2 regions of the Neobacillus sp. Fa239 genome follow, and region 2 is predicted to be linked to the other one. Evidence: riboswitches for the same ligand, from Rfam matches in the RefSeq annotation. Region 2 holds a riboswitch; the other holds the start of a gene.
The links. A riboswitch is a leader RNA that binds a small molecule or an ion and turns the genes downstream of it on or off. The one in region 2 is predicted to bind S-adenosylmethionine.
Positions count from the first base shown of each region.

Region 1: it holds a riboswitch for S-adenosylmethionine, as region 2 does, so the genes downstream of both, ACZ5XR_RS22620 (methionine biosynthesis PLP-dependent protein) here and mtnW (2,3-diketo-5-methylthiopentyl-1-phosphate enolase) in region 2, are expected to answer to the same signal.

Region 1 covers NZ_AP041611.1:4,557,137-4,564,560, reverse strand. The annotation lists gene metH (methionine synthase) at 1-1,987, opposite strand, end outside; gene ACZ5XR_RS22630 (bifunctional homocysteine S-methyltransferase/methylenetetrahydrofolate reductase) at 1,947-3,806, opposite strand; gene metC (cystathionine beta-lyase) at 3,803-4,990, opposite strand; gene ACZ5XR_RS22620 (methionine biosynthesis PLP-dependent protein) at 4,990-6,102, opposite strand; SAM riboswitch class I at 6,264-6,379, opposite strand; gene ACZ5XR_RS22615 (lasso peptide isopeptide bond-forming cyclase) at 6,780-7,424, shown strand, end outside.
Region 2 covers NZ_AP041611.1:1,230,788-1,238,211, forward strand. The annotation lists gene ACZ5XR_RS05850 (PAS domain-containing sensor histidine kinase) at 1-367, shown strand, start outside; gene mtnK (S-methyl-5-thioribose kinase) at 432-1,631, opposite strand; gene ACZ5XR_RS05860 (carbon-nitrogen family hydrolase) at 1,709-2,623, opposite strand; gene ACZ5XR_RS05865 (aminotransferase class I/II-fold pyridoxal phosphate-dependent enzyme) at 2,605-3,789, shown strand; SAM riboswitch class I at 3,860-3,968, shown strand; gene mtnW (2,3-diketo-5-methylthiopentyl-1-phosphate enolase) at 4,042-5,253, shown strand; gene ACZ5XR_RS05875 (2-hydroxy-3-keto-5-methylthiopentenyl-1-phosphate phosphatase) at 5,250-5,921, shown strand; gene ACZ5XR_RS05880 (methylthioribulose 1-phosphate dehydratase) at 5,915-6,544, shown strand; gene ACZ5XR_RS05885 (1,2-dihydroxy-3-keto-5-methylthiopentene dioxygenase) at 6,574-7,107, shown strand; gene ACZ5XR_RS05890 (aspartyl-phosphate phosphatase Spo0E family protein) at 7,319-7,424, shown strand, end outside.

The DNA.
Region 1 (7,424 bases), 2.4 Mb from region 2:
GGGCAGGATATTCCGCAAGTGCGAGCTCCAAGTCCGGCAGTAATCCTTCTTTTGTCCCTTCCACAACATAATAGGCAAGCCGCTCTGCTAAACTCATGTTGGGAATGGTCGTCTTGGCCTCTTTCTTTTTGCCACGATAGAATTCGGTGAACACCGCTAAAGTTTCATCTGTTGTGTTAAAAAGAAGGTCCTCTGCCAGTGCCACTTCCTCTTTTGAAATGGAAGCAAACCGTTCCAGTTTTTCGGTATTGACAATCGCATAATCAAGCCCGGCCAATGTACAATGGTAAAGAAAGACGGAATTTAATATTTCACGGCCGACAGGAGGTAGACCGAAGGAAACGTTGCTGATACCCAGAATCGTTTGGACTCCAGGAAGCTGCTCCTTGATCATCCGAATTCCTTCCACGGTCGCTTTCGCTGAGCCAATGTATTGTTCATCTCCGGTGCCAACTGGAAAAACAAGCGGGTCAAATATCAAATCCTGAGATTTCAAACCGTATTTATGAACTAACAGGTCATGGGATCTACGGGCAATTTCAAGCTTCCGTTCTGCAGTTACACCCATGCCGGTTTCATCAATGGTTCCAACGACAACAGCCGCACCATAGCGATGAATTAACGGAACCACTGCTTCAAAACGTTCTTCTCCATCTTCAAGGTTTATCGAATTAATAATCGCTTTTCCTTGTGAAAATTTAAGAGCCTTTTCGAGTACCTTTTCATCTGTAGAGTCAATTACAAGTGGAACTTTAATTTTCTTGACGGCTTCTTTAATGAAATTTTCCATGTCTACAATCTCGTCGCGATCCGGATCGGCGAGGCAAATATCAATGACTTGGGCACCGCCTTTTACCTGTGCACGGGCAATTTCAGAAGCTTCCTCAAATTTCCCTTCTGTGATCAATCGCTTAAACTTTCGTGACCCAATGACATTGGTCCGTTCACCAACCAAGATTGGACGCAGTGTTGGATCATCATAGATAAAGGGTTCGATCCCGGACACCATATGAACAGAAGAAGGGCTGAATTCGCGTGGCTGATAATTTTCCATTGCTTCTGCAATCGCCTTGATATGCTCTGGAGTTGTGCCGCAGCAGCCGCCAACGATATTAAGCCAGCCATGTTCCGCAAAATCAGCGAGTTTTTTCGAAAGAGTTTCCGGTGTTTCATGATAATGGCCTTCTTCATCCGGCAACCCGGCATTCGGGTAGCAGCTAACTGCGACGGACGATAAATTGGCTAAAGAGCGAACATGGTCCTGCATGAATTCCGGTCCGGTTGCACAATTTAAACCAACCGCAACAGGGTTCATATGTTCAACAGAAATATAGAAGGATTCAATCGATTGACCGGCAAGCGTCGTGCCCATTGGTTCAATCGTTCCTGATAACATCAGCGGCAATGTTTTGCCCGTTTTTTCAAAGGCACGCTGAATCCCTGTAAAACCAGCTTTCACATTCAGCATATCCTGGCTTGTTTCAAGCAGCAGCAAATCAACACCGCCATCAATCAAACCAATTGCCTGTTCCTCGTAGGAAGCAGAAAGCGCATCGAAGGTGGTACCACCGGTGACACTTAAAGTTTTCGTGGTCGGCCCCATGGAGCCTGCAACATAGCGGGGCCAGCTATCCGTAGAAATTTTTTGAATTTCGCCAATCGCAATCATCGCGGCTATTTTATTAATCTCATAGGCTTTAAATCCAAGCCCATATTCATCCAACACAAGACTTGTCGCCCCGAATGTGTTGGTTTCGATAATGTCTGCCCCGGCTTCCAAGTATTCTCGATGAATATTGGCAATTACGGAAGGAGCGGTTAAGACTAAGTTTTCATTACAGCCCTCAAATTCCTCACCGCCAAAATCGGCAGCAGTGAGATTGGCCCGTTGGAGCATCGTGCCCATCGCACCGTCCATAATAAGAATTCGTTTTTTGAGTTGGTCTTTAAATGGTGTTTTCGGCAAAGCTGTTCCTCCTAACCTCATTCGCACGCTGACGGGCATAGAGTGCAAGCTCCGTCGTTATTTCATAGCGTAAAAATGGCGTAATTAAGTAAATTCCGTTAAATAGATCAAGTGCTGCATCAATTAGTGATTTCGTAATAGCAATCCCTTCGCGCACTGCTTGAAGCGGGTTATCATTCAATTTTTCCATCCGGCTACGAATCGAATCGTCAATCTTGATTCCCGGCACTTCGTTATGAAGGAACTCCGCATTTTTACTGCTTAACAGCGGCATTAAACCTATATAGATGGGTGCTTCTAAATGTTTCGTATTTTCATAGACTTCAAGCAATTTTTTTTCTGAATAAACCGGCTGCGAAATAAAATAATCAGCCCCAAACTGAATCTTTTTCTCAAGCCTCTTCACCGCCTTTTCGAGTGTGCGGACATTTGGATTAAAGGCAGCTGCGATACTGAAAGCTGTTTTTTGCCCAAGGTCTTTTCCGGAAAAAGAAAGACCTTCATTCAGCTGCTTAATCATTTGAATCAGCTCAAATGAGGAAACATCATATACGGACGATGCACCCGGAAAATCACCGACACGGGCAGGGTCACCGGTTATGGCTAGGACATCATTCAAACCTAAGGTATGGAGCCCCATCAGATGGGATTGCAGTCCAATGAGATTGCGGTCGCGGCAGGCAATATGAATGAGCGGCCTCATCCCTAATTTTTCTTTTGTTAAATACCCTAATGCTTCATTGGAGATTCGAACGGTTGCTAGGGAATTGTCCGCCAAAGTAATCGCATCAATGCCCGCTTCTTTAAGAGCCTTAGCTCCCTCGAAGAATTTTGTCGTATCCAGTTTTCTAGGTGGGTCTAATTCCACAATAACGGAAGGCTGTTTCTTCACTAACTCCTGTAGGGGAGGGTAGTCCCTTTCTGGTGTTGGTGATTCGACAATAATCTTCCGTTGTTTTAATTTTACGACTTTTTCGGTAATAGGAACAGTATTCTTTAATTCTGTAGCAAATGCCCGAATATGTTCCGGTGTCGTACCGCAGCATCCGCCAAGCAAGCGGACACCTTCATTGCGGAAGGCTATAGCGGATTTCCGAAAATACTCCGCATCCCCCTCATAATGAAATTTTCCGTCTGTATAGGTTGGAAGGCTGGCATTTGGATAAGCAGAAAGAAAAGCATGCTTTGGAAGTTCAATCTGCTCAAAGGTTAACAACATATGATGCGGACCGAGTCGGCAATTAAGTCCAATGACATCAGCGCCAAGACTTTCCAATCTTTTTAAAGCATCATTTACTGGTGTTTGGTTCTGTAAAATTCCCGGCTCTTGCAGAGATACTTGGGCAATAATCGGCAGCTTTGTTTCCTTCCTTGCGATGGTTAGAACCGTTTCCAGTTCCTCCAAATCATAAAAGGTTTCAAGCAACAAGCCATCCACGCCTTCAAGCAAGAGGCAGTACAATTGTTCACGAAAGCTCCGCTTAATTTCTTCTATAGTAACAGTGCTTGGTTTAATACCGCGGTTGCCGCCGATTGTTCCTATTACATAGGCATTTGATTGGGCGGCCAATTTGGCATTGCGGACAGCGGCACTGTTAATTTCCTTGACCGAATCCTCGAGGCCGTAGCGCTGCAGTTTTAAATAATTGGCTGCATACGTATTGGTCTGGATAACATCAGCACCAGCCTCGATATACGCTTTATGGATATTTTGGATTTGCATTGGCTCCGAAAGATTCAATTCTTCGAAACAGCAATCAGTGCCGTACGAGTAAAGAAGGGTCCCCATCGCTCCATCGGCGATTAAAATTTGATTTTCTAATTTTTCTAAAAAACTCATGATGACTCTCCTCTAAGTGGTACCAATTCTTTCACCTGCTGTAATGCCCACGAAAAATCTTTAATCAGATCATCAGGATTTTCAAGACCGACTGATAAGCGGATCAAGCTGTTGGTAATCCCGCGTTTTTCCCGTTCTGCCTGCGGCATCGCAGCATGCGACATCTTGGCCGGGTAGGATAAAATGGATTCCACCGCACCAAGGCTAACCGCAAATACAGGGATTTGGACATTCTCGACAAAGGATCGAAGTGCTTCTTCATCCTCTAATTCAAAGGATAAAACGGCCCCAGGACCGGCAGCCTGCTGTTTTTGCAAATCATGCTGCGGATGGCTTTCAAGGGCAGGGAAATAGACCCGTTTGATCAGTGGATGCGAATTTAGAAATTCTGCTATTTGGACAGCGGCCTTTTGCGATTGCTCCAACCGGACATGAAGGGTTTTTATCCCCCTAAGAACCAGCCAGGCGTCCTGAACACCAAGAACGGCACCAAAGGAATTTTGTAAGAAGCCAAGCCGTGCTGCTAAACTTTCATCTTTTACAACGGCAAGACCTGCGACAACATCGCTATGTCCTGATAAAAATTTTGTGGCACTGTGAAGCACAACATCCGCACCAAGCTCCAGAGGTCTTTGTAAAGCAGGTGTTAAAAATGTATTATCAACAAAGGTTAAGGCGTTCACTTCTTTTGCCAATTCAGAAATCGCTTGGATATCGGTCACTTTTAATAAGGGATTTGAAGGTGTTTCCACATAAAAAGCTTTCGTATTCGGCTGAATTGCCTGCTTTACTTGATGTATATCAGTCATATCCACAAAGGTATGTTCAATTCCGTAACGGGTTAATACTTGTGTTACCATTCGGAATGTACCGCCGTACACATCCTCGGTAATCACGATATGGTCGCCAGCTGAAAGCAGCAGGAACGCTGTTGAGATCGCTGCCATTCCCGATGAAAAGGCAAATCCTCTTGTTCCGCCTTCAAGTTCAGCAATCACCTCTTCCAATGCTTCCCGCGTCGGGTTCAAACTACGACTATAGTCATATTTGCCAAACTGATCAATATCAAATTGATGAAAGGTGGATGCGTGCTGGATCGGCACACTGACAGCACCCGTAACTGCATCAATTTTATGCCGATTATGAAGGAGCCTCGTTTCAAAACAATATGCTTCGTTTTCCATTAAACTCTCACTCCTTCTTTAATATTGGCAAATGCTAGCTCCAAGTCGTTAATAAGGTCTTCAGCATCCTCTATTCCTACAGAAAAACGCAATAAGCGATTGCAAACTCCTGCTGCAATTCGAACCTCTTCCGGAATATCTGCATGTGTTTGCGTGGCAGGGTAAGTGATAAAGCTTTCAGTCCCACCAAGGCTTTCAGCAAACGAAATCAATGAGAGTCCTTGCAAAAATGGATTGACCCATGTTTCCTCTTTTAAACGGAAGGAAAGCATTCCCCCTTTTCCGGGGTATAAAACATCAGTGACGCCTTCATGCTTTGAAAGGAATTCTGCTACTTGCTTAGCATTTTTTTCATGCTGTTTCATTCTAAGTGATAATGTTTTCATACCACGCATTAACAGCCAGGAGTCAAATGGACTGAGAACGGCACCTGCTCCGTTATGATGGAAGGCGAGCGCTTCACATAGATCTTTTCCTTTAGCAACAATGAGGCCTGCAAGTACATCATTATGGCCACCCAAATATTTGGTCGCACTGTGGATGACAATATCAGCACCAAGCTTGATCGGTTGCTGCAGAACAGGAGTATAGAAAGTATTGTCAACAATCAGCAATAATCCGTGTTTCTTGGCGATTTTCGAAACCTCGACAATATCCGATTGCTGCATGAGGGGATTCGTAGGAGTTTCAAGAAAGATGGCCTTCGTTTTAGGGGAAATCTTACTTTCAATCTCACTAGGACAACATGTATTCACATATTGACATGCCAATCCCCATTTTTTGTAGCCTTGCTCCAATAATCGGTACGTTCCACCGTATAAATCTTCACTAACTAGCCATTCATCCCCTGATTGAAATAAAGAAAGAATTGTAAGGATAGCTGCCATTCCCGAACTGCAGGCAAAACCTTGATCCCCGTCTTCCAAATCAGCAATCGTCTTTTCAAGAAGCTGTCGTGTTGGATTTCCTGTCCGTGAATAATCAAACCCTGTTGATTGCCCGATTCCTTCGTGGCGGTAAGCTGTAGAAAAATAAACAGGAGGATTCACCGTTCCTGTTACGGTTTCACTGCGATTTCCAATCTGAGCAAGCTTCGTTTCAATTTTGTACATTTCTAATCACTCCTCCTAGGTATCTAAAAAATTACTTTTTTATTAATTCTCCATAGTCTTATGTCTTGTTGATTCATCGCAGTAATCCGTTAAAGGGACAATATAATAAAAAAGCCTTCTATAAGAAGAAGACTTTTGTCAGTGTGACTGGTTCGTCATTCTTCTTATCTTGCAAATTAATTAATAATTTGCAGGACTTAGCACCTTTTCAATGAACAAGCCATTGAAGGTTGCTGAGGCGTCAAAGGGCCATTCCCTCAACCTCTCTTGATAAGAAATAAATATTTAGATTATTTATAAAATTTACTACAAATTGCGTGGGGTGTCAATTTGTTTTTTTAAAAATAAGAATTTCCGGTCAGAAAAAATAAACTAATTTATTTCCAATAAACTAGTTGACACCAAATAAAAGAGATGATAATTTTGATATACGGATTGTTCTTAATAAAGAACCTAATGATAAACAAAGCGATAAGTTTAGTAATATCTACTCGTTCATTTATCTGAAAATCAAGAGAGATTAATTTATTATTATAATTCTATGGGTAATTGTGCATTTGGTGTTCTATTTAAAGAACCTATTAATAAAGTTATAATTATAATTTCAAGATGAAATTTATAGCATAAAGCATGTAGAAATATACATACAGGCTTGTAAAGTTTGGCAGGAGGAAAAGATGAGCGCTATTGCTGGAATTTATCATTTAAACGATGAACCTATAAATCTTGAACATGGGATGCGAACGATGAAGGAATTGGAGAAATTCCCTGCAGATGATGTTCAAACATGGCATAGTGACAAAGTCTTTCTTGGCTGCCATGCCCAGTGGATTACCCCGGAATCCATTGGAGAAAAGCTTCCGTATTTTGATCAGGAAAGAAAGTTGGCCATAACAGCAGACGCAATTATTGATAATAGGGAAGAATTATTTGAAAAGCTACAAATTAAGAAATCCAAACAAAAATTAATAACTGACAGTGAGCTTATTCTACTTTCCTATGATAAATGGGGTGAGGATGCTCCAAAGTATTTAGTTGGAGATTTTGCTTTTGTGATTTGGGACGAGAGAGAACAGAAACTTTTTGGTGCTAGGGACTTTTCTGGAGCTAGGACACTATACTTTTATCGCAATCAACAATATTTTGCGTTTTGTACAGTCATATATCCACTATTATCTTTTCCTAATATAAAAAAAGAATTAAATGAAAAGTGGCTTGCAGAATATCTGGTAATTGGCGGAATGATTGACGCAGTTGATGCCTCAAAAACTCCTTATAAAAATATTGATCAGATTCCTCCGTCCCATAGCTTTACAGTTAAG
Region 2 (7,424 bases):
TACTACCGATTATGAGGATGACCTGCCGCTCATTTTTTGTGAGCCGAATCAAATGAAAAAGGTTTTTATTAATATCATAAAAAATGCTATTGAAGTGATGCCACATGGTGGTACTATTTCGATTTCCATTAAGATGACAGAAAATCATCAAATTCGGATATCCATTCAGGATGAGGGAATGGGAATATCAAAAGAAAAATTAAAAAAACTTGGTGAACCTTTTTATACGACCAAAGAAAGAGGTACCGGCCTGGGACTTATGGTCAGTTATAAAATCATCGAAGAGCATAAAGGGAATATACAAATCGATAGTGAAGTCGGAAAAGGGGCTACTTTCCATATTTCCGTACCAATAAATAATAAATGATTAATTAGGAAAAACACTTCTTGGCAGAAGTGTTTTTCCTAATTAAATGAAATAAGAGGCTGTTTTAAACAGCCTCATTATTTATGGTTTCTTTAACAGTGCTAATGAAAAGGTCAAGAGCGTTTAGCTCTTTTCGTTTTTTGATAAGGATCCTTCCCAGTTCCAATGTTTTACGTTTTGCCACCAGTCTTGCTTGTGTATCGCTTATTTGATCCAAATCGGCTACATGTGCAAGCCCAATCGTTCTTCGGATTAACTCACACCCGGCAAAGCCAAGTGCATCCTCAAAATATTTATTTAACACGTAAGATAGGAATGGACTGGATTTTGAAAGCTCCTCTTTATTTTCTGTTTCCCATAAACGGGAATATTCTGCTTCAAAGACATTCCAAACTGTTTCCACATGGTTAATAAAAAGACCACGGTGATTTTCATTTGTGATGGCCTGAAAAAGGAGATTCGCAAATACTTGACCGATATCGAAACCTGCAGGTCCATAGAAAGCAAATTCCGGGTCAATTACTTTTGTTTCAGAATCATCTGCAAAAACACTGCCAGTATGCAGGTCTCCATGAAGGAGAACTTCAGCCTCGGTTAAAAAGCTTTTCTTTAATATCGCGACATGAACCTTTAGGTCATCATCGTTCCAAAGTGATTCGACATCAACGCGCAGCTCCTCCTCAAATTCATTGGTTTCCGCGTTAAAATAGGGATCAGTGAAAATTAGATCCTCGGTAATTTTACAAAGCTCGGGATTGATAAACTGTCGAACCTGTTCTTTTTTTAATGTTGGGCTTAATGCGTAATCGGATGTATAAAATAATGTCCTCGCCAGATATTCTCCAATATGATTAGAAATGAGCGGATAAGTCTCACCATTTATAAAGCCTGTCCTTGCAATGGATAGATGTGAGAGGTCTTCCATTACCGTTACCGCTAAAAAATCATTTGTAAAATAAACTTCTGGTACATAATCCGGTACAATTGCCCTGAATATTTTTAACGCATCCGCTTCAATTTTTGCCCTTTTAATCGTAAGCGGCCAGCTTTCCCCTACAACTTTTGCGTATGGAAGGGCCTGTTTGATAATAATACTCTTCCCATGGTGCGCATCCACTAGATGAAAGACTAGATTAAGATTTCCATCACCAATTTCCTGGCAGATAATGTCTGCATCATCGGCAAATATATTTAATGCTCGTCCAAGTTCAGAGGCAGTAGCTTCAGTTAGACGCTCGTAGGTTTCTTGATTAAGTATGCTCATATTGAGTTCCCCTAATTTTTTCAATTTGCTAAAAATAATATCAGTTTCAGATTGGAAGTGTCAATATATTTTGAATATTATTTATAAAATTCTGGTTTCCTATCCTCAAAAATCGGAATCTGTTTACGGATTTCTTTCACAAGTTCCAGGTTAATTTCAGCCATTAAAATTTCTTCATTTTCTTCTGCCTCGGCCAAAACCTCCCCCCATGGGTCGATGATCATGGAATGACCAGCAAACTGGTTGGCAGGATCGCTGCCTGAGCGGTTACATGCGATAACAAAGCATTGATTTTCAATGGCTCTGGCAATTAATAAAGCACGCCAATGTGATAGCCTTGGAGCAGGCCATTCTGCTACGACAAATAAGGCTTGCGCTCCAAAGGCTGTATGAGCACGAATCCATTCCGGAAAACGGATGTCATAACAGATGACCCCAGCAAACTGGTGGTGATCCAGTTGAAACAACCCCTTTTCTGTTCCAGCATTAAGATAAAGATGTTCATCCATAAGCTTAAATAAATGCAATTTCCTATATTGATGGATCAGTTCACCGTTATTGTTGATAATTAAAAGTGTATTATTCACTCCATTTTCACCTTGATCAGCCACAGAGCCCCCGACAAAATGAACATGATATTTTTTTGCTGCTTTGACGAGAAATTCAATTGTTTGAAGCGCATCTGGATCAGCAATGTTCTCAAGTCGGGTCAAGTCATACCCGGTGGTCCATAATTCCGGAAGGACTATAATGTCCGGTTTTTCTGACATCGCTTTTTCTATTAATTTTTCAGCCGATTGATAGTTTTTAGCAGGTTCACCAAATGCAATATCCATTTGCAGGCAAGCAATTTTCAAGTTCATGAAACTTCCCCCTAATATGAATTTCAGAATTTTTACTTTACAAGCTGATATAAAAGTTATATCATTTGTCACTAGAATTTCAACTTTAAAATGATGAGCAGGTGAAATAAATGAACCTTTTTCCACCATCCGATTTATTAAACAATCTTCCAAAGCAATTTTTTGCCGCTCTTGTCAAAAAAGTGGGGCAGTTTATTGAAGCAGGCCATGATGTGATTAATTTAGGGCAGGGAAATCCCGATCAGCCCACACCCATTCATATTGTGAAAAAACTTCAGGAAGCGGCTGAAAACCCTCTGAATCATAAATATCCCCCATTCCAAGGCTTTCGTTATTTAAAGCAGGCTGCAGCCGATTTTTATCAAAGGGAATATGGGGTGACGATTAATCCGGATAAGGAAGTCGCGATTTTGTTTGGGGGAAAAGCGGGCTTAGTCGAGATTCCTCAATGTCTCTTAAATCCTGGCGAGACAATCCTTGTTCCGGATCCAGGATATCCGGATTACTGGTCGGGTGTCGCACTTGCAAAGGCAGCAATGGTTACAATGCCGCTAAAAGAACAAAACGATTTTTTACCCGATTACAATGAGCTTTCAGAAGAAGACTTGGCTAAGGCAAAATTAATGTTCCTCAATTATCCAAATAATCCTACAGGAGCAATAGCTACGAAGGAATTTTTTGTTAACACCATAAACGTCGCGAAAAAGAACAATATTTGTGTTGTACATGATTTTGCATATGGAGCCATTGGTTTCGATGGTCAACGCCCGCTAAGCTTTTTACAGGTTGAAGGAGCAAAAGAAGTGGGCATTGAAATTTATACACTGTCTAAAACTTATAATATGGCGGGCTGGCGTGTAGGCTTTGCTGTCGGAAACAGCAGTGTAATTTCAGCCATCGAATTATTACAGGACCATTTATATGTCAGTTTGTTCGGAGCCGTTCAAGAGGCCGCAGCGGAAGCGTTAAATGGTTCCCAGGAATGTGTAAGGGAACTAAATCAACTTTACGAGAGAAGAAGAAATATTCTAATCGATGGCCTTCATTCGATCGGATGGAAGGTGACGGCGCCAAAAGGCTCATTTTTTGCATGGCTGAAAGTACCGGACGGTCTTACATCAGAACAATTTGCTGATTTACTCCTTGAAAAGGCGCATATCATGGTCGCACCCGGAATTGGGTTTGGGGAATACGGTGAGGGCTATGTTAGGGTAGGGCTGTTAACTTCAGAGGAACGTCTTGGAGAAGCAGTGAGAAGAATAAGTTTATTAGAAATTTTTAATAATTTGACTTGACAGAATATTCATTTCTTGGGATAATGCAAAATAGTTAACAACATTTTAATGTGAATAAATACGAATCGTTTTCTTATCAAGAGCAGGCGGAGGGACCAGCCCGATGAAGCCCGGCAACCGACTTAAACTAGTTTTAAGCACGGTGCTAATTCTTGCAGCGAAAAGCTGATAGATGAGAAGATGTTAGTTATCGTTACTAACCTCTTCTTTTTGAAGAGGTTTTTTATGTTTTAAGGGAAAGGGAGATCAAATTTGAGTGAAATTATTGCCTCATATTTACTACATAATGAAAAAAATCCAGGAAAAAAAGCTGAAGAAATTGCATTAGGCTTAACAGTAGGCTCGTGGACGAATTTACCTGAATTGGAACAAAACCAATTGAGAAAACACAAGGGCAGGGTCGTTTCGATTGAAGGGCTTGAAGTGAAGGAAGATCAATCACTGATTCGGATTGCCTATCCGACGGTCAATTTTTCAAACGATTTGCCGGCTATCCTCACGACTGTTTTTGGAAAACTGTCACTAGACGGCAAAATTAAGTTAGTGGATTTACAATTTGATGATTTCTTAAAGGCACAGTTTCCTGGGCCGCGATTTGGCATTAATGGCATCCGCAGCAAACTTGGTGTTTTTGATAGACCTTTGTTAATGAGTATTTTTAAAGGAGTGCTCGGAAAAGATCTTACATTTTTAACAGAACAGTTAAAACAGCAAGCCCTTGGCGGTGTGGACATTGTTAAGGATGATGAAATCCTTTTTGAAAACGAGCTGACACCATTTGAAAAAAGAATAGTTGAAGGGAAAAAGGTTTTAAAAGAGGTATATGACGAGACAGGGCATCGGACCTTGTATGCTGTAAACCTTACTGGAAGAACCTCCAAGCTAAAGGAACAAGCAAGGAAAGCCGCAGAGCTTGGAGCTGATTTATTATTGTTCAATGTATTCTCTTATGGACTGGATTGTCTGCAGGAATTACGGGAGGATGATGGAATCGCCCTGCCTATAATGGCCCACCCGGCCTTTAGCGGAGCATTGACATCCTCTTCAGAATACGGGGTTTCCCATGGCTTATTACTTGGAAAACTTGTTCGCTACGCAGGGGCTGATTTGTCGTTATTTCCATCCCCATACGGGACCGTGGCTTTAGAAAAATCTTCAGCACTATCTATAGCGGAAGAATTAACTGTAGAAGATTGTTTTAAACAGACATTTCCTGTACCGTCCGCTGGGATTCATCCTGGATTAGTGCCATTATTGATTCGAGATTTTGGAATTAATTCTGTGATCAATGCCGGAGGAGGAGTACATGGACACCCGGCAGGTGCACGTGGGGGAGGTCTTGCCTTCCGACAAGCAATCGAATCTATTCTTTTAGGCCGAACTCTTGCTGCTGGCGCAGAACAATACTCTGAGCTGGACATAGCCCTTAAATTGTGGGGAAATGCCGAGGTAACAGCAAAATGACCAATCCGGTGATTTATTGCGACTTTGACGGTACGGTTACGGAAAGTGATAACATCATAGCTCTCATGAAAAAATTCGCTCCTGAAGGTTGGGAAACCATCAAAGATCAAATTTTAGCCAGAGAACTTTCGATTAGTGAAGGAGTAGGAAGATTATTTTCCCTCATTCCAACTAAATGGAAGGAAGAAATAACCGCTTTTGCGATTGAAAATGCAAAGATTCGTCCTGGTTTTAAAGAATTTGTAGATTTTGCGAGAAGTGAAGGAATTCCGCTTTACATTGTAAGCGGTGGAATTGATTTTTTTGTGTATCCCATTTTAAACAATTACGGTCCATTTGATGGAATCTATTGTAATGAGTCTGATTTTTCAGGGGATCGAATCAAAATTCTTTGGCCCTATCAATGCGATTCCTTTTGTCAGCATGACTGCGGTTGCTGCAAACCAAGCATTATTAGAAAACTTACAAATAAAGACAGCTTTACGATTGTGATCGGTGATTCCGTTACAGACTTAGAGGCAGCAAAACATGCAGACTTTGTGTTAGCAAAGGATTTGCTTCAAGAAAAATGTGAAGAATGGGAAATCAACCATCAAGGTTTTTCTACCTTCTATGATTGCATTGCTGAAATAAAAAAGAGAATTGAGGTGGGGAAGATAAAATGTTAAAAGATAGATGGACTGAATTGGCAGATGTTAAGGATGAGCTGGCAGAAAGAGATTGGTTCATGGGGACGAGTGGAAATCTGGCGATTAAAGTTAGTGACAGCCCATTGCAGTTTTTGGTTACTGCAAGCGGAAAGGATAAAAGGAAACGCACCGGTGAGGACTTTTTACTTGTTGATGAATTCGGCCGGCCTGTCGAGGAGACCCATTTGCGTCCATCAGCCGAAACCTTGCTGCATGTAGAAATATACCGCAAAACAAAAGCCGGCTGCAGTCTGCATGTGCATACGATCGATAATAATGTCATTTCTGAAGTGTACGGTGACCGGGAAGAAGTATCTTTTCAAGGTCAGGAACTAATCAAGGCCTTTGATAAATGGGAAGAAGATGCTGTGCTGAAAATACCGATTATTCGAAACTATGCTCATATTCCTACCCTGGCTCATGCGTTTTCGGAGCATGTTAATGAGGACTGCGGTGCTGTTTTAATTCGCAACCACGGAATCACGGTATGGGGGAAAACGGCCTTCGAGGCAAAGAAAATCCTTGAAGCAACGGAGTTTTTATTCCGTTACCAACTGCGATTATTGGAACATAAACCTTACCAATTATTTAAAGTAGTTTAATGTAAATATAGTTTAGGAGGAAAATGAAAATGGCCTACATTTCATTTCAAAACAAAGAAGAACAAATTCATGCACAGGAGGAGGTAGCTAGCTTCCTGGGCGGCCAAGAGGTTATTTATGAACATTGGGATATTGCCAAACTCCCGCAATCACTTGTTGAAAAGTATCTGTTAAATGATGAGGAAAAAGCAGAAATCCTTCATGCATTCTCGGAAGAAATCGCTGATATTTCTGCACGAAGGGGTTATCAGGCACAGGACGTGATTTCATTATCAGACCATACACCTAATTTGGATACGCTGCTGAAAAACTTTAAGCAAGAGCATCATCATACAGATGATGAAGTCCGTTTTATTGTCAGTGGTCATGGTGTATTTGTCATTCAAGGGAAAGATGGCGGGTTTTATGAGGTCCATTTAAACCCAGGGGATTTAATTTCTGTTCCAGAAAATACCAGACACTATTTTACCCTTGAAGATGATCGCAAAGTTGTTGCTGTTCGAATTTTTGTAACAACCGAAGGCTGGGTGCCAATTTACGAAAAAGAAGAAGTGAAGCAATAGAAAAAAAAGCTGGCTGCAGGTGTCCTGCAAGCCAGCTTTTTTATTGTCGTATTTGCAAGAAGTTTAGTATATAATATGTCGAAAAAAGAGAAAAATAGATTTTTTTGTCTACTTTTGCGATTCTATTTACATTTATACAAATACTTGTCATAATTCATCAAGTGGCCATATTTTAATGGATTACAGTGAAACAGTAAGGGGTAGGTTCGAATTGGACAAGCATGTTAATAATGGCTCCTTAATATTAGAGGAGATTCGCGAAAAAAGAGAATTAATGATGGATTGTGCAAATAAAAAGGGCTATACAAATGATGAAA